DNA from 3 places in the Streptomyces sp. NPDC043878 genome. Region 2 is predicted to be linked to each of the others. Evidence: riboswitches for the same ligand, from Rfam matches in the RefSeq annotation. Region 2 holds a riboswitch; each other region holds the start of a gene.

Region 1 (7,484 bases), on a different contig from region 2:
GCCGAGGGCTACGCGCTCGCCAGCGCCCTGACCTTCGTCGTGGTCTTCAACCTCGGCGGCATCGTCGGCATGCTGGCCGCCGGGCGCGCCGCCGACCGCTTCGGCGCCCCGCGCATCTCGGCGGTCTGGTTCGCGCTGACCGCGGCCGGTGTCTACCTGCTCAGCACCCACATGCCGATGGGCGTGACCACCGTCGTGGTGTTCTTCACCGGCGTCTTCCTCAACAGCGCCCAGACGATGGTCTACGCGACGGTCTCCATCCGCTCGACCCCCGGCAACCGGGCCACCACGGTCGGCTGGACCTCCGGCATGGGCCGCTTCGGCGCCGTCTTCGGCCCGTGGCTCGGCGGCCAACTGCTCTCCGCCGGCAACGGCGACTGGGGCTTCACCGCCTTCGCCCTCGCGGGACTGTCGTCCATGGTGTTCATCGGCATCGCCGCGCTGCGCGGCTCCCGGCAGGCGCCCAGCAGCGCCGCGGAACAGGAACTGCTCAGCGCCCACTGAGCGGCGCCCACCGGGGGAGGCGCCACGTGCACCAGGGCGCGCGGACGGGCGTACGCGGACGGTCGCACGCGGACGGGCCCGCGCGGACGGTCGCACGCGGACGGGCGCGCGAGGACGGCCGCAGGCGAACGGGCGCGCGAGGACGGCCGCACGCGAACGGGCCCACGCGAACGGGCGCACGCGAAAGGGTGCGCAGGGATGGGCGTACGCGGACGGTCGCGCGCGGACGGGCCCGCGCGGACGGCCGCAAGCGAAAGGGTGCGCAGGGATGGGCGTACGCGGACGGTCGCGCGCGGACGGGCCCGCGCGGACGGGCCCGCGCGGACGGGCCCGCGAGGACGGCCGCAGGCGAACGGGCGCGCGAGGATGGCCGCACGCGAACGGGCGCACGCGAACGGGCGCACGCGAACGGGCGCACGCGAACGGAAGCCGGCCACCGCGGCGGATGCGGTGGCCGACGTCCGGCGTGCTGCCCGCGACCGAGCCCGAAGCCGGGCTCGTTCGCTCAGCCCGTTCGCCCAGCCCCGCGCTCGGCGCGCTCGCCTGCGGCTTCCTCGCCCTGTGGCGCGACGAGCAGTGGCAGATCGCCGTCGTCGCCGGGGTGTTCGGTCTCGGTATCGGCCTCGCCTCCATGGCCAGCCTGATGGTGGGCAGCATGCCCGCCGACCAGACCGGCGCGGCGACCGGCATGAACGCCAACACCCGCACCGTCGGCGGCTCGATCGGGGGCGCGGTGACCGGCGTACTGGTCACCGGCCGCCTCTCCAGCCCTCGGGCCTGCCCTACGGCTCCGGCCACACCCACGGCTTCACCCTGCTCGCGGTGCTGTGCCTGCCCTCCACGCCGGCGGCGCTCCTGGTGCCGGTGCACCGGGCGGCACGCCTGCCGGGCACGGTCGGAGCCGTCTCCGGGCCGGCGGACACCGGGCGGGCGGACACCGGTCCAGCCGACACCGGGCGGGCGGACACCGGGCGGCTGGGCGGCGCCGGGTCCGCGGCGTCCGTCGCGAACCCGGCGTCCGTCGCGCACCCGGCGCCCACCCCTCGGGGCTGACGCCCCCGTGGCCGTCCCGGGCCGTCGCGCGCCGGGGCGGCCACGAGCATGGGGTAGGGTTTGGCTGCGCGTTCACACGGACCACCGTGGGACGGCACCGGGACGTGGCGCAGCTTGGTAGCGCACTTGACTGGGGGTCAAGGGGTCGCAGGTTCAAATCCTGTCGTCCCGACGGTGCGAAGGGTCTTCGCGGGCGAGAGCCCGCGGGGCCCTTTTTGCGTTGCGCCCCGCTACCGCCGTAACCAGTCGGTGGACGTCCCCTTGACGCGGCCTGGATGCGGATTCACACTCCTGAAGGGAATCCTAGTGAACAGGTAGGGAAACATGGGGCGCGTCGGACCGGTCAGGAGTCGTGTGAGCCGCACGACCCCGCCGTCGCCCCTTCTCACCTCCCGCCGGCACATCGATCTGCAGCGTGTCTGCAGCGCGATCAGGCCGCCCCTCGGCTGAACCCGGCCGCACCCCCGCGCCCCTCGGTGTCCCTCGCGGCACCGCCCTGACCGGCGCGCGCGTGCCCGCCGTCCGCCGCTCGCCCGACGTCGCTTCCGCCGCGCGTACGTCTGCGCACCCACCCCGGGGAGATCCATGTCCATCACGCCGCTCGCCCCCGTCCCCTCCACGTCGCCCACCCCGCCCTTCCGCGGCCGCATCGGCCGGGACGCCCGCAGCGGGCACTACGCCGTGCCCGGCCGCTACCACCTCCACCTGTCGACCGCCTGCGCCGGCGGACTGCGCATCGCCGTGGTGCACAGCCTGCTCGGCCTCGCCGACGTGTGTCCGGTGACCGTCCTGGACGCCGTCCCCGACTGTCCCGACGGGGGGTACTCCGCGCTGCGCCCGCTCTACGACGCGAGCGCGCACCGGTACGCGGGAGCGGCCGTCGGGCCGGTGCTCAGCGACGACTGGTCGGGCCGTATCGTCAGCACCCACGCCCCGGACGTGACACGGGACCTGGCCCGCCACTTCGGCGGAGGGCGGCCTCCGCTGTACCCGTGCGGCACGGAGGCGGAGATCCAGACCGTGGAACGGCTGTGCGCCCAGGGCGTCGACGCGGCCGCGCAGAGCGCCGGCCAGGCCGGCGCCCACGCCGAGCAGCGGACGGCGGCGCTCGACACCCTGTTCGGCACGCTGGACGCGCTGGAGCGGCGTCTCACCAGGCACGACTACCTGATCGGTGACCAACTCACCGCCGCCGACGTCGAGTTGTTCGTGACGCTGGTGCAACTCGACACCGTGCACCGCCACCATTTGGACGCCGCCGCGGTGCACCGCATCGCCGGCCACCCCGCGCTGTGGGCCCACGCCCGCCACCTCGCCGCCCATCCGGCCTTCGCCGCCCACCTCGACCTCGACGGCATCGCCCGCCGCCATCACGCCCGTTGCCGGGGCCTGGAGGCGGCCGGAGCGGCCGTCCAGATCCTCGACTGGGCCGCCCACGCCGCCCTCCGGCCGTAGCGGCGCCCCCGGCCGGTCCCACGCCACCGACCCGCTGTTCCAGCAGGTGGACGGGTGTTGACATCGGATCGGTCGATTGTCTTGACTTACGCCCAGAAGGTCATGAGCGTCAGCGACAGGCCCTGGCTGGCTGACCGGCAACCCTCGCACGCGGTGGGGTGCCCCAGGTGACGACCGGACCGACGACTCTTCGGTAAGCGCGAGGCCCACAGGGCCGGAACAGTGACGGTGACGACATGTACGCAGCTCCCAGGACGGCCGCACGCCGCTCCGCGGGCTGCGTACCGCCGTACGCGAACATCCTGGTCGCCGATCGTGCCGTCGATCTGCTCCGCGTCAACAGCGCACTGTGTACCGCACCGGGCCGTGCCCGCTGTCGGGGCTGACGAACTCCCCCCAGCCCTCACCGCACCGCTGCCCGGCACGCCGCTCGTCCCCCTGACGAACACCGCCCGCACGGTGCGCCGTTGTCCACCCAGCACCCCTCCGTACGTTCCGTGCGTCCCGCCGCGCCGCAGGCCGATCCCCGCCCTGCCGTCGCGCCGCGGCCGCTCGCGCTCGTCGCGGTCCCGGGAGTCCGACTCCGCCGGAGCCCCTCCATGAGTGAACCCCCTGGCGCCACCCTGTCCCTCGCCGAGGCGCCACCACCCGCCGACACCCCGTCAAGACCCCTCACCGCACAGCGCGTTCAGCCGCTGCGCCGCCCCGGGCGGTGGATCGCCACCGCGGTGGTCCTGGTCCTGGCCGCGCAGTTCGTGCACGGACTGGTCACCAACCCCTTCTACCAGTGGGACCGTTTCGGCTACTGGTTCCTGCGGCCGACCATCGTCGACGGACTGCTCATCACCCTCGAAGTCGCTGCCTACAGCGCCGTGCTGGGTCTGCTCGGCGGCGTCCTGCTCGCGCTGGCGCGGCTCTCCCGGAGCCCCGTCCTGCGCGCGGTCAGCTGGACCTACGTCTGGGTGCTGCGCTCGGTGCCCCTCATCGTGGTCCTGATCTTCCTGTACAACTTCAGCGCGCTGTACCAGACACTCAGCGTCGGAGTGCCCTTCGGCCCCGCCTTCTTCCGCTTCGACGAGTCGCGGCTCGCCACCGACATGGTCGTCGCCGTCGTCGGCCTCAGCCTCAACGAGGCGGCCTACGCGGCCGAGGTGGTCCGCGGCGGCATCCTCTCCGTCGACCAGGGCCAGCACGAGGCGGCCGCCGCCCTCGGGCTGCCGAAGGGCTACCAGTTCACGAAGATCGTCTTCCCGCAGGCCCTCAGGTCCATCGTCCCGAACTACGTCAACCAGCTGATCGGCCTGGTCAAGAGCACCTCGCTGGTGTTCTACGTGTCCCTGCTCGACCTGTTCGGCTCGGCGCAGACGATGGGCTCCACCTACCCCGGTGACATCGTGCCGCTGCTCCTGGTCGTCACCGTCTGGTACCTGATCCTCACGACCCTCGTCTCCGTCGTCCAGTTCTACGTCGAGCGGTACTACGCCCGGGGTGCCACGCGCTCCCTGCCGCCGACGCCGCTGCAGAAGCTGCGCACCGGTCTCACCGACCTCAGGGCCCGCATACGCAGGGAGGCCGCCGTATGAGCGCCGACGTCATCGAGGCCGCGCCCGCCGCGGTCGAGGTCCACAACGTGCACAAGTGGTACGGCGCCCACCGGGTGCTGGACGGCATCGATCTGACCGTGCGACCCGGCGAGGTCACCGTCGTCCTCGGCCCGTCCGGCTCCGGCAAGTCCACCCTGCTGAGGGTCGTCAACCACCTGGAGAAGCCGGAGATCGGCCATGTCAGCGTGGGCGGCGAGCTGATCGGCGTACGGCGGCAGCGCGACCGAAAGGAGAGGGGGGTCCCCCCGGCCGAAGGCTGGGGGAGGCTCAAGGAACTCAGCGAGCGGGAGATCCTCGCCCAGCGCAGCCGGATCGGTTTCGTCTTCCAGAACTTCAACCTCTTCCCGCACCTGACCGTCCTCGACAACGTCGCCGCCGCCCCCGTGGCCACCGGGAAACTCTCCAGGGCCGCGGGGCGGGAGCTGGCCCGCGCACTGCTGGACCGGGTCGGCCTCGGGGACAAGGCCGGCGCCTACCCCCGGCAGCTGTCCGGCGGCCAGCAGCAGCGCGTGGCGATCGCCCGCGCCCTCGCCCTGCGGCCCGGCGTCATCCTCTTCGACGAGCCGACCTCGGCCCTCGACCCCGAACTCGTCGGCGAGGTCCTCGCCGTCATCAAGGACCTGGCGACCAGCGGCACGACCCTGGTCATCGTCACCCACGAGATCGGCTTCGCCCGCGAGGTCGCCGACCGGATCGTGTTCATCGACGCCGGCCGGATCGTCGAACAGGGGCCGCCCGGCGAGGTGTTGGACCGGCCCCGGCACGAGCGGACGCGGGACTTCCTCAGCAAGGTGCTCTGACCCACCGGGACACCGTGCGCCACGACTTCCCCCCACGCCCCCCTTCACCCTCTCTCATCAGTGACAAAGGACGGCCATGCCTACCCACTTCACCCGACGGAGCCTGCTTCGCGGCATCACCGCGGCCACCGCGGTCGCCACTCTCGCCACCGGGCTCGCCGCCTGCGGTGGTGACAGCGACGCGGCCACCAGGACCGACAGCGCCGACTCCGGAGCCGTGACCGTCGGCCGGTTCTCCAACGGCGCCGCCAAGGAGACCACCCTCAAGGTGTCCGAGGTCAAGTCCATCAGCGCCGAACTGCCGGCAGCCGTCAGGAAGAGCGGCAAGCTCGTGATCGGCAGCGGCACCCTGCCGTCCGGCTCCCCGCCGCTGGGATACGTGGGCAGCGACCAGAAGACCCTCACCGGTTCCGAGCCCGACCTCGGCCGGCTGGTCGCCGCGGTGCTCGGTCTGAAGCCGGAGACCAGGCGGTTCACCTGGGAGAACCTCTTCGTCGGCATCGACAGCGGGAAGGTCGACGTCGCCTTCACCAACGTCACCGACACCGAGGAGCGGAAGGCGAAGTACGAGTTCGCCTCCTACCGGCAGGACAACCTCGGCTTCGAGGCGCTGAAGTCCGCCGGCTGGAAGTTCGACGGCGACTACGAGAACCTCGCGGGCAAGACCGTCTCGGTCGGCGCGGGCACCAACCAGGAGCGCATCCTGATCGCCTGGAAGAAGAAGCTGGAGAGCGAGGGCAAGAAGCTCACCATCAAGTACTTCCAGGACAACAACAGCACCTATCTGGCGCTCAGCAGCGGCAAGATCGACGCCTACTTCGCCCCCAACCCGAGCGTCGCCTACCACGTCACCCAGACGGCGAAGACGAACGCGCCGACGGTCAACGCCGGCACGTACTCCGGCGCCGGCGCGTCCCTCCAGGGCCTGATCGCGGCGACCGCCAAGAAGGGCAGCGGGCTCGCCAAGCCCCTCGCCGACGCCATCAACCACCTGATCGACAACGGCCAGTACGCCAAGTGGCTGGCCGCCTGGAACCTCTCCAACGAGGCCGTCGCCAAGTCCGAGGTCAACCCGCCCGGACTGCCCCTGACCGACTCCTGACCGCCCCCGGAAAACGCCCGGCCCAGTCCGGCGGAACCGGTTTGACCAGCAAGCGAGGAAAGGACTCCGCCTCCGTGACCCGTCAGACCCACCTCCACGGAGGCGGAGCCCGGACCGTGCTCGACCCGCACCCCCTGCTCGACAACGCCGTCTGGGCCGCGCTCACCGGCCCGCACGCCCACTTCGCCGAGCGGATCGGCCGGGCCGCACGCTACCCGGCCGACGTCTACGCCTTCGCCGCCCTCGCCGACCCCTCGGACCCCGCCGCCTGGGCCGACCTGCACACCCTCGCCGGCCCGGGAACGGTCGTACGGCTCAAGCCCGTCGACGCCGTGCCCGAGGGCTGGGAGGTGGTCGGCGCCGGAGCGGGCGTCCAGCTCGTCGACACCGCCCTGCGGGCCGAGCCCGCGCCCGAAGCGGTCCGGCTCGGGCCCGCCGACGTGCCGGAGATCCTCGACCTCGTCGCCCGGACCAGGCCGGGGCCGTTCCTGGAGCGGACCGTCGCCCTCGGCACCTACCTGGGCATCCGGCACCGGGGGCGGCTGATCGCCATGGCGGGGGAGAGGATCCGGCTGCCCGGCTGGACGGAGATCAGCGCCGTCTGCACCGACCCCGGTCACCGCGGCCGGGGCCTGGCCACCCGGCTGGTGCGGGCGGTAGCCGCCGGCATCCGCGACCGCGGCGACACCCCGCTGCTGCACGCCGCCGCGGCCAACACCCCGGCGATCCGGCTGTACGAGTCGCTCGGCTTCACCCTGCGCCGCCGCTCGCCGGTCGTGCAGGTCCGCACCCCCGGAACAGACGGCTCGACCGGACCGTTGGGACGGGGGAGCAGACGCGCTCGGCGCGGGCCCGCACGGCCCCCCGGGCCCGACGGACGGAGGTGGCGGACGTGACACGCGTACTGCGCTCCGCCCACCTCCACTCCCGGCCGCACATCGACCTCCAGCGCGTGGCCGGCGCGCT
Region 2 (7,484 bases):
CGACTGGGCGGACGGACGGCTCGGGATCTACTCCCTGGCCAAGTCCAACATGCGCAAGATCTTCCCCGACCACTGGTCGTTCATGCTGGGCGAGGTCTGCCTCTACAGCTTCATCATCATCATCCTCACGGGTGTGTACCTGACGCTGTTCTTCCACCCGTCGATGAACGAGGTGGAGTACCACGGCAGCTACGTCCCGCTGCAGGGACAGCTGATGTCCGAGGCGTTCAACTCGACCATGCACATCTCCTTCGATGTGCGCGGTGGTCTGCTGATCCGGCAGATCCACCACTGGGCGGCGCTGGTCTTCCTCGCCGGCATGTTCGTGCACATGATGCGCGTGTTCTTCACGGGCGCGTTCCGCAAGCCGCGTGAGGTCAACTGGCTGTTCGGCTTCCTGCTGTTCGTCCTGGGCATGTTCACCGGCTTCACCGGCTACTCGCTCCCGGACGACCTGCTCTCCGGCACCGGTGTCCGCTTCATGGAGGGCGCGATCCTGTCCGTGCCGATCGTCGGCACGTACCTCTCGTTCTTCCTCTTCGGCGGCGAGTTCCCGGGCGGCGACTTCGTGGCCCGCTTCTACTCGATCCACATCCTGCTGCTGCCGGGCATCATGCTCGGCCTGGTGGTCGGCCACCTGATCCTGGTCTTCTATCACAAGCACACGCAGTTCGCGGGTCCCGGAAAGACGAACAACAACGTCGTCGGCATGCCGCTGCTGCCGGTCTACATGGCCAAGGCCGGAGGCTTCTTCTTCCTGGTCTTCGGTGTCATCGCGGCCATCGCGGCGATCGCCTCGATCAACCCGATCTGGGCCATGGGCCCCTACCGGCCGGACATGGTCTCCACGGGCGCCCAGCCCGACTGGTACATGGGCTTCTCCGAGGGCCTGATCCGTGTGATGCCGGGCTGGGAGATCAACCTCTGGGGTCACACGCTCGTGCTGGGCGTGTTCATCCCGCTGGTGATCTTCCCGCTGGTCCTGGTCGCGATCGCGGTGTACCCGTTCATCGAGTCCTGGGTCACCGGCGACAAGCGCGAGCACCACATCCTGGACCGCCCGCGCAACGTCCCCACCCGGACGGCGTTCGGTGTGGCCTGGATGACCTGGTACTTCGTCCTGCTGATCGGTGGTGGCAACGACATCATCGCCACCCACTTCCACCTGTCGATCAACGCCATCACCTGGTTCGTCCGGGTCGCGTTCTTCGTGGCGCCGGTCATCGCGTTCGTCATCACCAAGCGCGTCTGTCTCGGCCTCCAGCGCCGCGACAAGGACAAGGTGCTGCACGGCCGCGAGTCGGGCATCATCAAGCGCCTGCCGCACGGTGAGTTCATCGAGGTGCACGAGCCGCTCAGCCAGGAGCAGCTGCACACCCTCACCGCGCACGAGCAGTACAAGCCGGCCGAGATCGGCCCGACGGTCGACGGGAACGGCGTCGAGCGCAAGGTGAAGGGACCCGAGAGGCTGCGCGCCAAGCTGAGCGAGGCGTACTACGGCGACGAGTCCCAGATCCCCAAGCCCACCGTCGAGGAGTACAAGGAGATCACGAGCGGCCACGGCCACCACTGATCGCTGCGCACGCCACAGCCGAAGGGCCCCCGTCCGGTGTTCGGACGGGGGCCCTTCGCCGTGGTCCGGGCTGGATAGGGTGGTCCCGTTGAGATCCGCGTCCCGAGGTACGGGACCGACCCAGGAGCGGCTGATGAGCGCTGTGACCCCCGCTGGAGGCGACACCGCGGCGGGCCGTTCCTGGCCCCAGGTACTGGACGCCCTGCTCTACGGCCGGGACCAGAGCGCCGAGGCCACGGCCTGGGCGATGGACCGCATCCTGCGGGGCGAGGCGACCGACGCCCAGATCGCGGGCTTCGCGGTGGCGCTGCGGGCCAAGGGCGAGACCGTCGAGGAGATCACCGGGCTGGTCCGGACGATGTACGAGCACGCGAACGTCATCGAGGTGCCGGGCGCGACCGTCGACATCGTCGGCACCGGCGGCGACGGCGCCCGGACGGTGAACATCTCCACGATGTCCTCGATCGTCGTGGCCGGCGCCGGCGCGAAGGTCGTCAAGCACGGCAACCGGGCCGCCTCCTCCGCCTCCGGCGCCTCGGACGTCCTGGAGAAGCTCGGCGTCAATCTGGAACTGACGCCGAAGCGCGTCGCGGAGGTGGCCGAGGAGGCCGGGATCACCTTCTGCTTCGCCGTGAAGTTCCACCCGGCGCTGCGCCATGTGGCCGCCGCGCGCGGTCAGCTGGGCATCCGGACGACCTTCAACTTCCTCGGTCCGCTGACCAACCCGGCCAAGGTCAGGGCACAGGCGGTCGGGGTCGCCGACCTGCGGATGGCGCCGATCGTCGCCGGGGTCTTCGCCGAGCGCGGCAACTCCTCGCTGGTGTTCCGGGGCGACGACGGCCTGGACGAGCTGACGACCACCGCGACCTCCCGGGTGTGGGTCGTGCGGGACGGCAAGGTCACCGAGGAGCCCTTCGATCCCCGGGACGTCGGCCTCGACCTGGTGCCGGTGGAGGCCCTGCGGGGCGCCGACGCCTCGTTCAACGCGGAGGTCGCCCGGCGGGTGCTCGACGGGGAGACGGGGCCGGTACGGGACGCCGTCCTGCTGAACTCGGCGGCCGCGCTGGTCGCCCTGGAGCCCGGCAACGGGCCGCTGGCCGAGCAGATCCGGGACGGCATGGCGAAGGCCGCCGAGTCGATCGACTCCGGTGCGGCCCGGCGGACGCTGGAGCGCTGGGTGGCGGTCAGCAACGCCTGACGACGGCACGGTGTGACGCGGGGCGCGGTCCACGATCCGGACCGCGCCTTGCGCGTACGGAGCCGTGTGGCAGGATGTCCGGCAGGTCATGAGTGACAGTCATGAGGCCCCGGCCGACTGTCCGGCAACCCTCCGTCCGTGGCGGGGTGCCCCGGGTGAAGACCAGGCCGCAGGCAGCGAGGTCTGCGGCAAGCGCGGACCCCTCCCACTCGTTCGAGTGGACGAAGCCCAGGGGTCCTGGTCTCGAGGGAGTCCTCCGTGAGCAAGCGAATGCGATAGGGCCGCAGAGCCCCGCCTCCGCATCCCCTCTTCTCCAGCCTTTCCCGCGCCGGGCCGTGTCCGCCCGCGCGTGATTCCGCCGCTTCTCACGGGAGTTCCCCCATGTCTGTCTCCACCGCTGCCGCCGCCCGGTCGCTTTGTGCCCCGCTGCCCGTTCTGGGCGCGGACGTCACCGTCCCGCTCGTCACGGGCGGCGAGGTCACCTACGCCGCGCTCGACTACGCGGCCAGCGCCCCCGCCCTCCAGCGGGTCTGGGACGACGTCGCCGCGTACGCCCCGTACTACGGCAGCGTGCACCGCGGTGCCGGATACCTCTCGCAGCTCTCGACCGACCTGTTCGAGAACGCCCGCCGGACGGTCGCGGAGTTCCTCGACTGCCGCGGCGACGACCAGCTGGTCTTCACCCGCTCCACCACCGACTCCCTCAACCTGCTGGCCGCCGCGCTGCCGGCCGGCTGCCAGGTCTTCGTCTTCGAGACCGAGCACCACGCCTCGCTGCTGCCCTGGAAGGACGCCCGGGTCACCTACCTCGACGCCCCGCGCACCCCGCGCCAGGCCGTCGAGACCCTGGAGCGCGCCCTCGCCGGCCGTGACCCGCACGGTCCGGCCCTGGTCTGCGTCACCGGCGCCTCGAACGTCACCGGCGAGCTGTGGCCCGTACGGGAGCTGGCGGCCGCCGCGCACGCCCACGGCGCCCGGATCGTCCTGGACGCCGCCCAGCTGGCCCCGCACCACCCGGTGTCGGTGCGGGAGCTGGACGTCGACTGGGTCGCCTTCTCCGGGCACAAGCTGTACGCGCCCTTCGGCTCCGGCGTGCTGGCCGGCCGCGCCGACTGGCTGCGGGAGGCCGATCCGTACCTCGCCGGCGGCGGCGCCAGCCGCAAGGTCACGCGGCGCGAGGACGGGGGAGTGGACGTCGAGTGGCACGACACCGCCGCCCGCCACGAGGCCGGCTCGCCCAACGTCATCGGCGTGTACTCCATCGCCTCCGCCTGCAAGGCCCTCACCGAGGCCGGCTTCGACAACCTGGTCGCCCGGGAGCGGCAGCTGATCGACACCGTCCGCGCGGGCCTCGCCGAGGTGCCGGAGGTGCGGGTGCTGTCGCTCTTCGGGGACGACGCCCCGCGCGTCGGCGTGATCTCGTTCGTCGTCGAGGGCTGGAACAGCTCGCACTTCGCCGCGGCGCTCTCCGCCGAGTACGGCATCGGCGTCCGCGACGGCCTCTTCTGCGCCCACCCCCTGGTCCGCACCCTGCTGGGCGGCGAACCCGGGACCCAGGGCGAGTGCGGTGCCCCCGAGGCGGCGCCGGGCGAGAAGTCCCTCAACGCGATCCGGGTGAGCTTCGGCGCGGGCACCCCCGACGAACACGTGGAGCGCTTCGTGGGCGCCGTACGGGAACTCGTGCGTGACGGCGCCCGGTGGCAGTACCGCACCGAGGGCGGTCGCTGCGTCCCGGCGGTGTGAGGCCCCGCTCGGCGGTGCCCGGAGGCGGGGTTCAGGCGGTCAGGAGTCCAGCCCGATCGCGAACGCCGCCTCCAGGTCGTGCTGCGAGTAGGTGCGGAACGCGACGTGCGTGTCCGTGCCCTCCACCCCGGGGATCTTGCTGATGCGCCCGGGGATGACCTCCGCGAGGTCCTCGTGCCGCGCGACCCGGACCATGGCGATCAGGTCATAGGTGCCGGTGACCGAGAAGACCTCGCTGACGGACTCCAGGGCGGCGATCGACTCCGCGATCTCGGGAATCCGGTCCACGCTTGTCTTGATGAGGACGATCGCGGTGATCACGGCTGGTTCTCTCCCTCGGGGGCCGGAGCTGGGGCGGAGTTCACTCTAGTGGTACGGCCGAAGCACACCCACGCGTAGCCGAAGCCCGCCGTGAACCCCACCAGGTGCGCCAGATAGGCGACGCCGGGCCCCTGGGACGCCCGCCCGGCCGCCAGCCACTGCAGGGCCGCCCAGAAGGGCAGCACGACCCAGGCGGGGAAGCGCAGCGGCAGGAAGAACAGGAACGGCAGGAGGCTGGTCACCCGCGCTCCGGGGAACAGGTACAGACACGCCCCGAGGACGGCGGAGATCGCCCCGGAGGCGCCGACCAGGGACTGGGTGGAGCCGGCGTTGGCGGCCGCGTAGCCCAGCAGCGCCAGGCAGCCGCAGCCGAGGTAGAAGAGGGCGAAGCGGAGCCGGCCCATGCGTTCCTCGGTCAGCGCGCCGAAGACGTGCAGGAACAGCATGTTGCCCAGCAGGTGCACCCAGCTGCCGTGCACGAACAGGGCCGTGGCGGGGGTGAGGGCGGCCCGGGGGGAGCCCTCGAACAGTTCTGCGGGGACCACGCCCCAGCGGTGGAAGTAGGCCCGCTGCGCGGCGAGCAGCCCGTCGCCGGAGCCGTACGCGGGGTCGAGGCCGGAGGCCGGGCCCATCGCGAACAGCAGGCAGCAGGCGCCGATCAGGCCGTACGTCACCGGTGCGGGCGACGTCCGGACCCTGCCGACCGTCCTGCCGACCGCCGTGCTCCAGTTGCCGATCATGAGCACAGAGCATGACGTAAGCGGACCGAACCGCACAGACCGCCTCGCCGCCGTGGACGGGCGGGCGGCGGGTCCCTGCCAGGCCGTAGGGTTACGAGCCACACGCACCGGGGAATCCGGCGCGTCACGGACACTAGAAGGAAAGCGGACGCCCACGATGACGGTTCCCCTGCCGACCGACGCCACCCGGTGGCGTTGCACCCTCTGCGGCAACCTCACCCGCTTCGACGTGACGCGCTCGTCGAAGGTCGTCGAGTACGTCCACCTCGACCTCGCGGGTGAGCCGAAGGTCGAGGAGCGCGAGACGCTCAGTGAGACCATCGAGTCGGTGCGGTGCCGCTGGTGCAACGCGGTGGATCAGGTGGAACTCGTGGACAGGCCGGGTGCCGGCTCCTGACGGGAGCGGGCCCCGCACAGGTATTGGGGTTGACGGATGGTGGAGACCACGGGCGGGGAGCCGGGCGACGGCGCCGCCGAGGTGCTCGACCGTCCGCTGCCCGACGGCGTGCGCCGCAGGGTCGTGCAGATCGTGTCGGACGGCTTCGGCGGCCTGACCGTCGGCGAACTGCCCGCACAGCTCAGACAGTACGCCCGGTTCGCCCCCAACCGGCGGGCCAAGTTCGCCGGGAACGCGATGGCGGCCGCCCTGGAGACCGATCCGCTGTTCCGGCAGCGCATCGGGGAGAAGTTCCGGGAGATCCAGCCGGAGCTGTCCGCGGCTCTGGACTCCGGTGCGCCGCCGCCGGCCGCGCACCCGCTGGACGTGGCGGCCGCGGCCTACGTGCTGCGCCCCACCGGCTGGGTGAAGCTGGTGACCGCGGCCGGCGAGGAGGCCCTGCGGGCGGACGCCGAGCGGGCCGGCGAGGAGAGCCGGGCGGAGCTGGCGCGGCTGCGCGAGGAGCTCGCCCAGGCCCGTGAGCAGACCCGGGCCGACACCGAGCGGCTGCGGACCGAGCTGGACACGGCGAAGAAGGAGACGGAAGCGCTTCACCGCAAGCTGCGCGCGGCCCTCAGCGACGTCAAGCGCGGCGAGGCGGCCCTGCGCAAGCTCCAGAGCGAGACCGAGACGGCCCGCGCCGAGGGGCAGGCCCAGGTGTCCGCCGCCGAGAGCGAGAGCCGGCGGCTCAAGGCGCGGCTCGGCGAGGCCGAGGCGGCCCTGGAGGCCACCCGCCGGGCGGCCCGGGAGGGGCGCAGCGTCGAGGACATGCGGGTGCGGCTGCTGCTCGACACCGTGCTCGACGCGGCCCAGGGGCTGCGGCGCGAACTGGCGCTGCCGCCCGTGTCCGTACGGCCGGCGGAGACCGTCGACGCGGTCGAACCGGGACGAATGACCCCGAAGGACATCGCCGCGCGCGCTCTGTCCGAGAACGACCCCGCGATCCTCGACCAGTTGCTCGCGCTGCCGCAGGCGCATCTCGTGGTCGACGGCTACAACGTCACCAAGACAGGCTATCCCCAAATGCCGCTGGAGAAGCAGCGGTTGCGGCTGCTCGGGCAGCTCTCGCAGCTCGCCGCGCAGACGGGGGCCGAGGCGACCTGTGTCTTCGACGGGGCCGAGCTGCTCGCGCCGGTGCTGCTCGCGCCACCGCGCGGGGTGCGGGTGCTGTTCTCCAAACCCGGTGTGACGGCCGACGAGTTGATCCGTCAGCTGGTGCGCGCGGAGCCGCCCGGGCGTCCGGTCATCGTGGTCTCCACCGACCGCGAGGTGGCCGACGGGGTGGCGCGGGCGGGGGCCCGGCCGGTCGCCTCCGCGGTGCTTCTGAAGCGGTTCTCCAGGGTCTGAGACGGCCCGGGGGTCGCGTGGGCCGAACTGCCCCGTAGATCCCGTGCGTCGCTTAGATCCCAACCGCAACGTACGGCGGCAATGACCGAATTGACAGTACCTGCACGCAACGTAGTGTCAGATGTG
Region 3 (7,484 bases), on a different contig from region 2:
GCAGCATGCGGAAGTAGGCGTCCGGCGCCCACGGCGTGTGCGAGAAGTGGCCGATGCGCAGGTCGGGGCGGAGTTCGCGGAGCATGCCCGGCACCAGGCACAGGTGGTAGTCCTGCACGAGGACCGCCGCGCCCTCGGCCGCCTCCTGCGCCAGCGCCTCGGCGAAGGCCCGGTTGTAGGTCTCGTACGACGCCCACTGGCGGCGGAACTCCGCGCCGAAGACGGGCTCCAGCGGGGTCTGGTACAGCAGGTGGTGGACGAACCAGAGCACCGAGTTGGCGATGCCGTTGTAGGCGTCGGCGTGCACGTCGGCGGGGATGTCCAGCATCCGTACGCCGTCCTCGCCGACCCCGCGCCGGACCGCCTCGCGGTCGCCGTCGGTGAGGGCGGAGCACACCCACAGGGCGCCGGCGTCGGGCCCGATCGCGGACAGGCCGGAGACCAGCCCGCCGCCGCCACGCCTGGCGTGCAGCGAGCCGTCCTCCCGCACCTCGTAGGAGACCGGGCCGCGGTTGGACGCGACGAGTACCTGGGCGCCCTGAGCAGCGCGGGTGGAAGCCATACGCCTCAACCTAGCCCGGCCCGTAAACGCTCAAACGTGCGGTCCGGTCCTACGGCGGGTGCGGGGGCCGTGGGCGGCTCGGTTCGGTCCGCGGCACGGCCCCCGCGCCCGGCCCGGTCAGGCCACCTTGCGGGTGGCGTACTCGGCGATCTCCACCATGGGCGGCCGTTCCTCGGTGTCCACGGAGTACGTGCGCGGCTCGAAGCCGTCCTCGCCCCGTTCGAACTGGGTGAGGGAGGGGCGGATCAGGTGGCCGCGGGCCAGCCGCAGCTGGGCCGTGCGGTAGATCGCGGCGGCCATCCGGCCCAGTGCCTGGCCGTCCTGGTGACGGTGCTTGCGCACTCCGACGTCGACCTGGGCCAGGGCGTCGAGGCCGACGAGGTGCAGGGCGTCGACCAGCATGCCCAGCTCCACGCCGTAGCCCACCGGGAACGGGAGCTGTTCCAGGAGGGAGCGGCGGGCCGCGTACTCGCCGCCGAGCGGCTGCACGAAGCCGGCGAGCTGGGGCCAGTGCATGTTCAGCAGCGGGCGGGCCATCAGCTCGGTGACCCGGCCGCCCTGGCCGGCCCTGCCGCCGAGCGGACGGTCGTACATCGCCTTGACGAGGTCGACCCCGGGATCGGTGAGCAGCGGCCCCACGATCCCGGAGACGAAGTCGGAGGAGAACTCCTTCAGGTCCGCGTCGATGAAGCAGACGATGTCCCCGCTGGTCACCAGGAGCGAGCGCCACAGGACCTCGCCCTTGCCCGGCACGGGCGGGATGTGCGGCAGGATGTCGTCGCGGTGGACGACCCGGGCGCCGGCCGCGGCGGCCACCTCGGAGGTGCGGTCGGTCGACCCCGAGTCGACGACGACTATCTCGTCGACGAGCGGGACCTGATGCATGAGGTCGTGACGGATCACGGCGACGATGTCACCGACCGTCTCCTCCTCGTTGAGCGCGGGCAGCACGACGGAGACCGTCTGGCCCGTCATGCGTTTCGCGGCCAGGACCTTGTGCAGCGGGCGACTGGTCATGGACCAGGAGCGGTTGCTCAGCCAGCGCTCGACTTCTTCCAGCACAGTGCGCGGCTCCTCTGCGTTCTGTCGGCGAGAGGTGATCGGCTGTGATCCATCTCGCGGTGCGGACGACTATCTCAACTGTCCTGGCCTTCGGTTACAGTCTTGAACAACGCTGATGACCATCGCATGTCGGGGGTCGTTGCGCGTACAACTACATACCGCTCATCCAGAGGGGCAGAGGGATACGGCCCGTTGAAGCCCCGGCAACCCTCCAGCCGGTCTCGTGGATCACTGTTGATCATCACGCGAGGCTCCCGGCTAGGGAAGGTGCCAAATCCGTCTCATGGCGAAACGCGTCGTGAGGAAGATGAGGAAAGGGCCTCGCCTCCATGGCTGTGCAGACCGTTGCAAGCACCACCGACTCAGTGGACCTCGGCCCCGCCGCCGCGCTCTCCTGCCGCGAATGCGGCCACCGGGTGCCCCTCGGCCCGGTCTTCGCCTGCGAGGAGTGTTTCGGCCCGCTCGAGATCGCCTACGACTTCTCGGCCTACGACACCGAGGAACTCCGCAAGCGCATCGAGGCGGGACCGGCGAACATCTGGCGGTACGCGCCGCTGCTGCCCGTCCCGGCCGACGTGGCGGACAAGCCCAACATCAACCCCGGCTGGACCAAGCTCGTGCGGGCCGACAACCTGGCCCGCGAGCTGGGCGTCGACGCCGGCCGGCTGTTCGTCAAGGACGACTCCGGAAACCCGACGCACTCCTTCAAGGACCGCGTCGTCGCGCAGGCCATCGAGGCCGCCCGCGCCTTCGGCTTCACCACCCTGTCCTGCTCCTCCACCGGCAACCTGGCCGGCGCGGTCGGCGCCGCCGCCGCCCGGGCCGGCTTCCGCTCCTGCGTGTTCATCCCGCACGACCTGGAGCAGGGCAAGGTCGTCATGGCCGCGGTGTACGGCGGGGAGCTCGTCGGCATCGAGGGCAACTACGACGACGTGAACCGCTTCTGCTCCGAGCTGATCGGCGACCCGGCCGGCGAGGGCTGGGGCTTCGTCAACGTCAACCTGCGGCCGTACTACGCCGAGGGCTCCAAGACGCTGGCCTACGAGATCTGCGAGCAGCTGGGGTGGGAACTGCCCGACCAGCTCGTGGTGCCGATCGCCTCCGGCTCCCAGCTCACGAAGATCGACAAGGGTCTGCAGGAGCTGATCAGGCTCGGGCTGGTCGAGGACAGGCCGTACAAGATCTTCGGCGCGCAGGCGGAGGGCTGTTCCCCGGTGTCGGCCGCCTACAAGGCGGGCCACGACGTCGTGCGGCCGCAGAAGCCGGACACCATCGCCAAGTCGCTGGCCATCGGCAACCCGGCCGACGGGCCGTACGTCCTCGACATCGCGCGCCGCACGGGCGGCGCGGTGGAGGACGTGAACGACGAGCAGATCGTGGACGCGATCCGGCTGCTCGCCCGGACCGAGGGCATCTTCGCCGAGACCGCCGGCGGGGTGACGGTGGGGGTCACGAAGAAGCTGGTCGACAGCGGTCTGCTGGACCCGACGCTGACGACGGTCGTGCTCAACACGGGTGACGGCCTCAAGACGCTGGATGCGGTGGCCGACACCGGACTGACCGCGACGATCCGTCCGAACCTGGAATCCTTCCGGGACGCCGGTCTCGGCTAGCCGTCGTTCGTCTGCGGGCCGTGGGGCTGGTCGCGCCCACGCGGCGGAGCTCCACATCGACGCGGCCCCGCGCCCACATCAGCGCCCTATCCGACCGGAGGTCACACGTTATGAGCGTCAACGTCCGCATCCCCACCATCCTGCGCACCTACACCGGAGGCAAGGCCGAGGTGACGGCCGAGGGCGGGACCCTCGGCGAGGTCATCACCGACCTGGAGAAGAACCACACCGGTATCGCCGCCCGGGTCCTGGACGACCAGGGAAAGCTGCGCCGATTCGTCAACGTGTACGTGAACGACGACGACGTGCGTTTCGAGCAGGGGCTGGAGACGGCGACCCCCGACGGCGCGGGCGTGTCGATCATCCCGGCCGTGGCCGGCGGCTGACCGAGGCCGATTATTACCCTCGGTAATACCGGTCACCAAGAGTTCATGTGATTGCCCCCTCCGTGAGAGAAGCGGAGGGGGTAATTCTGTATGGTTGAGCGCGGTACAGTTGGGGAACCCGCGGCCTTCCGCATGACGGACGCATATGAGTTCAGGCTCCGCGTGCGACGATAAATGGCCAAAGTGTGCGGGTATTTTGCGCCATTCACTCCTTTTATGGAGCCCGACTTGCCCTGAAGTCGGGCGAATTCTCCGTATATTCCCGACCGGTCATGCCTGGAATTCTCGTCCGATTGACCTGTTGCAGAGGGCAGTTGGGCAGATACATTCGGCCGCGGTCGACGCGTTCCGGCGCACGCCCCCGTCCATGTGGGGGGGTGAGGTCTGACCCGGATCCGCGAAGTGCGGGTCTGCGCAAGGGCCAGTAATAGGGGAGTTAGGCATGGCTCAGGGCACCGTCAAGTGGTTCAACGCGGAGAAGGGGTACGGCTTCATCGCGGTCGACGGTGGTGCGGATGTTTTCGTCCACTACAGCGCGATTCAGATGGACGGCTACCGCACCCTGGAAGAGGGTCAGCGGGTCGATTTCGAGATCTCGCAGGGCCAGAAGGGGCCGCAGGCGGACATGGTCCGGCTGGCGACCGGCTGAAGCACGCGCCGACTGACAGCGTCGTTCTTCTGTTCTTCTTCGGAGGGCTCGTATCCCATGGGGAGTCATGGGTTACGAGCCCTTCGGCGTGTCCGGCGCCCCATCAGCGACGCCTCCGGGACCCCTCCGGGGCCTGTCCGCGACCCGCTCGCGCGCCGCTTCCGCGCCGTTCGCGCCCCGCGGAGCGCCCCCTCGATCCCGGGTAGGCGCTTGCACTCGGCATGGGCGAGTGCTAATCATTGGCGTTAGCACTCTGCAGGTGAGAGTGACAACGAGGACCGGGTCGGTGAGGCCCGCAGGCCAGGTGGGGCAAGGAACCACAGGGCAGGCGAGCCGTCCGTCGCGGGCGCCAGCGCGGTCCGGAGAAATCCACCCCCTGTCCGGGAGGACCACTTCACATGGCCAAGATCATCGCGTTCGACGAGGAGGCACGGCGCGGTCTCGAGCGCGGGATGAACCAGCTCGCCGACGCCGTCAAGGTCACCCTTGGCCCCAAGGGCCGCAACGTCGTCCTCGAGAAGAAGTGGGGCGCGCCCACGATCACCAACGATGGTGTTTCCATCGCCAAGGAGATCGAGCTCGAGGACCCGTACGAGAAGATCGGCGCCGAGCTGGTCAAGGAAGTCGCCAAGAAGACGGACGACGTCGCCGGCGACGGTACGACCACGGCGACCGTGCTCGCCCAGGCGCTGGTGCGCGAGGGTCTGCGCAACGTAGCCGCCGGCGCCAACCCGATGGCCCTCAAGCGCGGTATCGAGAAGGCCGTCGAGGCCGTCTCCGGTGCCCTGCTGGAGCAGGCCAAGGACGTGGAGACCAAGGAGCAGATCGCCTCCACGGCCTCCATCTCCGCCGCCGACACCCAGATCGGCGAGCTCATCGCCGAGGCGATGGACAAGGTCGGCAAGGAAGGCGTCATCACCGTCGAGGAGTCCCAGACCTTCGGTCTGGAGCTGGAGCTCACCGAGGGTATGCGCTTCGACAAGGGCTACATCTCGGCGTACTTCGCCACCGACATGGAGCGGATGGAGGCGTCGCTCGACGACCCCTACATCCTCATCGCCAACTCCAAGATCGGCTCCGTCAAGGACCTGCTCCCGCTCCTGGAGAAGGTCATGCAGTCGGGCAAGCCGCTGCTGATCATCGCCGAGGACGTCGAGGGCGAGGCCCTGTCGACCCTGGTCGTCAACAAGATCCGTGGCACCTTCAAGTCCGTCGCCGTCAAGGCCCCTGGCTTCGGTGACCGCCGCAAGGCCATGCTCGGTGACATCGCCATCCTCACGGGCGGCGAGGTCATCTCCGAGGAGGTCGGCCTCAAGCTGGAGAACGCGACCCTGGACCTCCTGGGCCGCGCTCGCAAGGTCGTCATCACCAAGGACGAGACCACGATCGTGGACGGCGCCGGTTCGGCCGACCAGGTCCAGGGCCGGGTCAACCAGATCCGCGCCGAGATCGAGAACTCCGACTCGGACTATGACCGCGAGAAGCTCCAGGAGCGTCTGGCGAAGCTGGCCGGCGGCGTGGCCGTCATCAAGGCCGGTGCCGCCACCGAGGTCGAGCTCAAGGAGCGCAAGCACCGCATCGAGGACGCCGTTCGCAACGCGAAGGCGGCCGTCGAGGAGGGCATCGTCGCCGGTGGTGGCGTGGCGCTCATCCAGGCTTCCTCGGTCTTCGAGAAGCTGGAGCTCACGGGTGACGAGGCGACCGGCGCCAACGCCGTGCGGCTCGCGCTGGAGGCCCCGCTCAAGCAGATCGCCATCAACGGTGGTCTCGAGGGTGGCGTCATCGTCGAGAAGGTGCGCAACCTGCCCGTCGGCCACGGCCTGAACGCCGCGACCGGTGAGTACGTCGACATGATCGCCGAAGGCATCATCGACCCGGCGAAGGTCACGCGTTCCGCCCTGCAGAACGCCGCGTCCATCGCCGCGCTGTTCCTCACCACCGAGGCCGTCATCGCCGACAAGCCGGAGAAGGCCGCTGCCCCGGCCGGCGGCGGCATGCCGGGCGGTGACATGGACTTCTGAGCCTGACGGCTCGGACCCGGTCCGCTCGTACCGAGGGCGGCACTCCCTGGAGACAGGGGGTGCCGCCCTCGGTCGTGTCCGGGATCACAGGCCCGTCGCCGGGGGCCGCGGAATGAGGGCCGGGGCGGGGCGGTTGTTGTTGGCGCGGACTCAATGCACGTGCACATACCGTCCGGTTTCTCCCATCCGTCAGCAGTACGCACCCTCAGGAGCCCTCCAGGTGACCGCCACCCCGCCCGCCGCCTCCCGTGCCGCGCAGATCCTCTCCCGGCCCGTCTCCCTCAACGGCCTGACCGTCCCGAACCGCATCGTGATGGCGCCCATGACGCGCATGTTCTCCCCGGGCGGCGTCCCCGGCGAGGACGTGCGGTCGTACTACGCCCGTCGCGCGGCCGCCGGAGTCGGTCTGATCGTCACCGAGGGCACGTACGTGGGGCACGAGTCGGCCGGGCAGAGCGACCGCGTCCCGCGTTTCCACGGCGAGGACCAGCTCGCGGGCTGGGCGAAGGTCGCCGACGCCGTGCACGCGGCGGGCGGCACGATCGTGCCGCAGCTGTGGCACATCGGCATGGTCCGCAAGCAGGGCGAGCCTCCCTTCGCGGACGCCCCCGCCGTCGGCCCCTCCGGCCTGCGCGGCGACGGCTCCGAGGACACCGGCAAGGCGATGACCCAGCGCGACCTGGACGACGTGATCGGCGCCTTCGCCGAGGCCGCCGCGGCCGCCGAGCGCATCGGCTTCGACGGCGTGGAACTGCACGGCGCGCACGGCTACCTCGTCGACCAGTTCCTGTGGGCGGGCACCAACCGGCGCACGGACGCCTACGGCGGTGACCTGGTGGCCCGTACGAAGTTCGCGGCGGAGATCGTCGCGGCGGTCCGCGAGACCGTCTCGCCCGAGTTCCCTGTCCTCTTCCGCTACTCCCAGTGGAAGCAGCAGGCGTACGACGCCCGCCTCGCCGAGACCCCGGAGGAACTGGAGGCCATCCTCGCCCCGCTCGCCGCGGCCGGCGTCGACGCCTTCCACGCCTCCACCCGCCGCTACTGGCTGCCCGAGTTCGATGACTCCGACCTCAACCTCGCCGGCTGGACGAAGAAGCTGACCGGAAAGCCCGTCATCACCGTCGGTTCGGTCGGTCTCGACGGCGACTTCCTCAAGGGCTTCCGGGGCGAGGGCTCCCCGGTCAAGGGCAT

Evidence for each region. A riboswitch is a leader RNA that binds a small molecule or an ion and turns the genes downstream of it on or off. The one in region 2 is predicted to bind S-adenosylmethionine.
Region 1: another riboswitch for S-adenosylmethionine. It lies ahead of AC07AZ_RS15715 (amino acid ABC transporter permease); the one in region 2 lies ahead of AC07AZ_RS10210 (aminotransferase class V-fold PLP-dependent enzyme).
Region 3: another riboswitch for S-adenosylmethionine. It lies ahead of thrC (threonine synthase); the one in region 2 lies ahead of AC07AZ_RS10210 (aminotransferase class V-fold PLP-dependent enzyme).

Annotation. Positions count from the first base shown of each region.
Region 1 covers NZ_JBWKDW010000010.1:8,126-15,609, forward strand. The annotation lists gene AC07AZ_RS15690 (MFS transporter) at 1-504, shown strand, start outside; partial or broken gene AC07AZ_RS15695 (MFS transporter) at 965-1,386, shown strand; tRNA gene AC07AZ_RS15700 (tRNA-Pro) at 1,656-1,729, shown strand; gene AC07AZ_RS15705 (putative leader peptide) at 1,882-2,007, shown strand; gene AC07AZ_RS15710 (glutathione S-transferase C-terminal domain-containing protein) at 2,143-3,012, shown strand; SAM riboswitch class IV at 3,111-3,218, shown strand; gene AC07AZ_RS15715 (amino acid ABC transporter permease) at 3,612-4,595, shown strand; gene AC07AZ_RS15720 (amino acid ABC transporter ATP-binding protein) at 4,592-5,416, shown strand; gene AC07AZ_RS15725 (ABC transporter substrate-binding protein) at 5,493-6,518, shown strand; gene AC07AZ_RS15730 (GNAT family N-acetyltransferase) at 6,593-7,414, shown strand; gene AC07AZ_RS15735 (putative leader peptide) at 7,411-7,484, shown strand, end outside.
Region 2 covers NZ_JBWKDW010000005.1:273,192-280,675, forward strand. The annotation lists gene qcrB (cytochrome bc1 complex cytochrome b subunit) at 1-1,573, shown strand, start outside; gene trpD (anthranilate phosphoribosyltransferase) at 1,707-2,771, shown strand; SAM riboswitch class IV at 2,856-2,972, shown strand; gene AC07AZ_RS10210 (aminotransferase class V-fold PLP-dependent enzyme) at 3,153-4,514, shown strand; gene AC07AZ_RS10215 (Lrp/AsnC family transcriptional regulator) at 4,554-4,835, opposite strand; gene AC07AZ_RS10220 (rhomboid family intramembrane serine protease) at 4,832-5,575, opposite strand; gene AC07AZ_RS10225 (hypothetical protein) at 5,733-5,972, shown strand; gene AC07AZ_RS10230 (NYN domain-containing protein) at 6,009-7,358, shown strand.
Region 3 covers NZ_JBWKDW010000007.1:88,615-96,098, forward strand. The annotation lists gene AC07AZ_RS12180 (alpha,alpha-trehalose-phosphate synthase (UDP-forming)) at 1-562, opposite strand, end outside; gene AC07AZ_RS12185 (glucosyl-3-phosphoglycerate synthase) at 680-1,624, opposite strand; SAM riboswitch class I at 1,784-1,938, shown strand; gene thrC (threonine synthase) at 1,954-3,237, shown strand; gene AC07AZ_RS12195 (MoaD/ThiS family protein) at 3,348-3,623, shown strand; gene AC07AZ_RS12200 (cold-shock protein) at 4,066-4,272, shown strand; gene groL (chaperonin GroEL) at 4,671-6,293, shown strand; gene AC07AZ_RS12210 (NADH:flavin oxidoreductase) at 6,514-7,484, shown strand, end outside.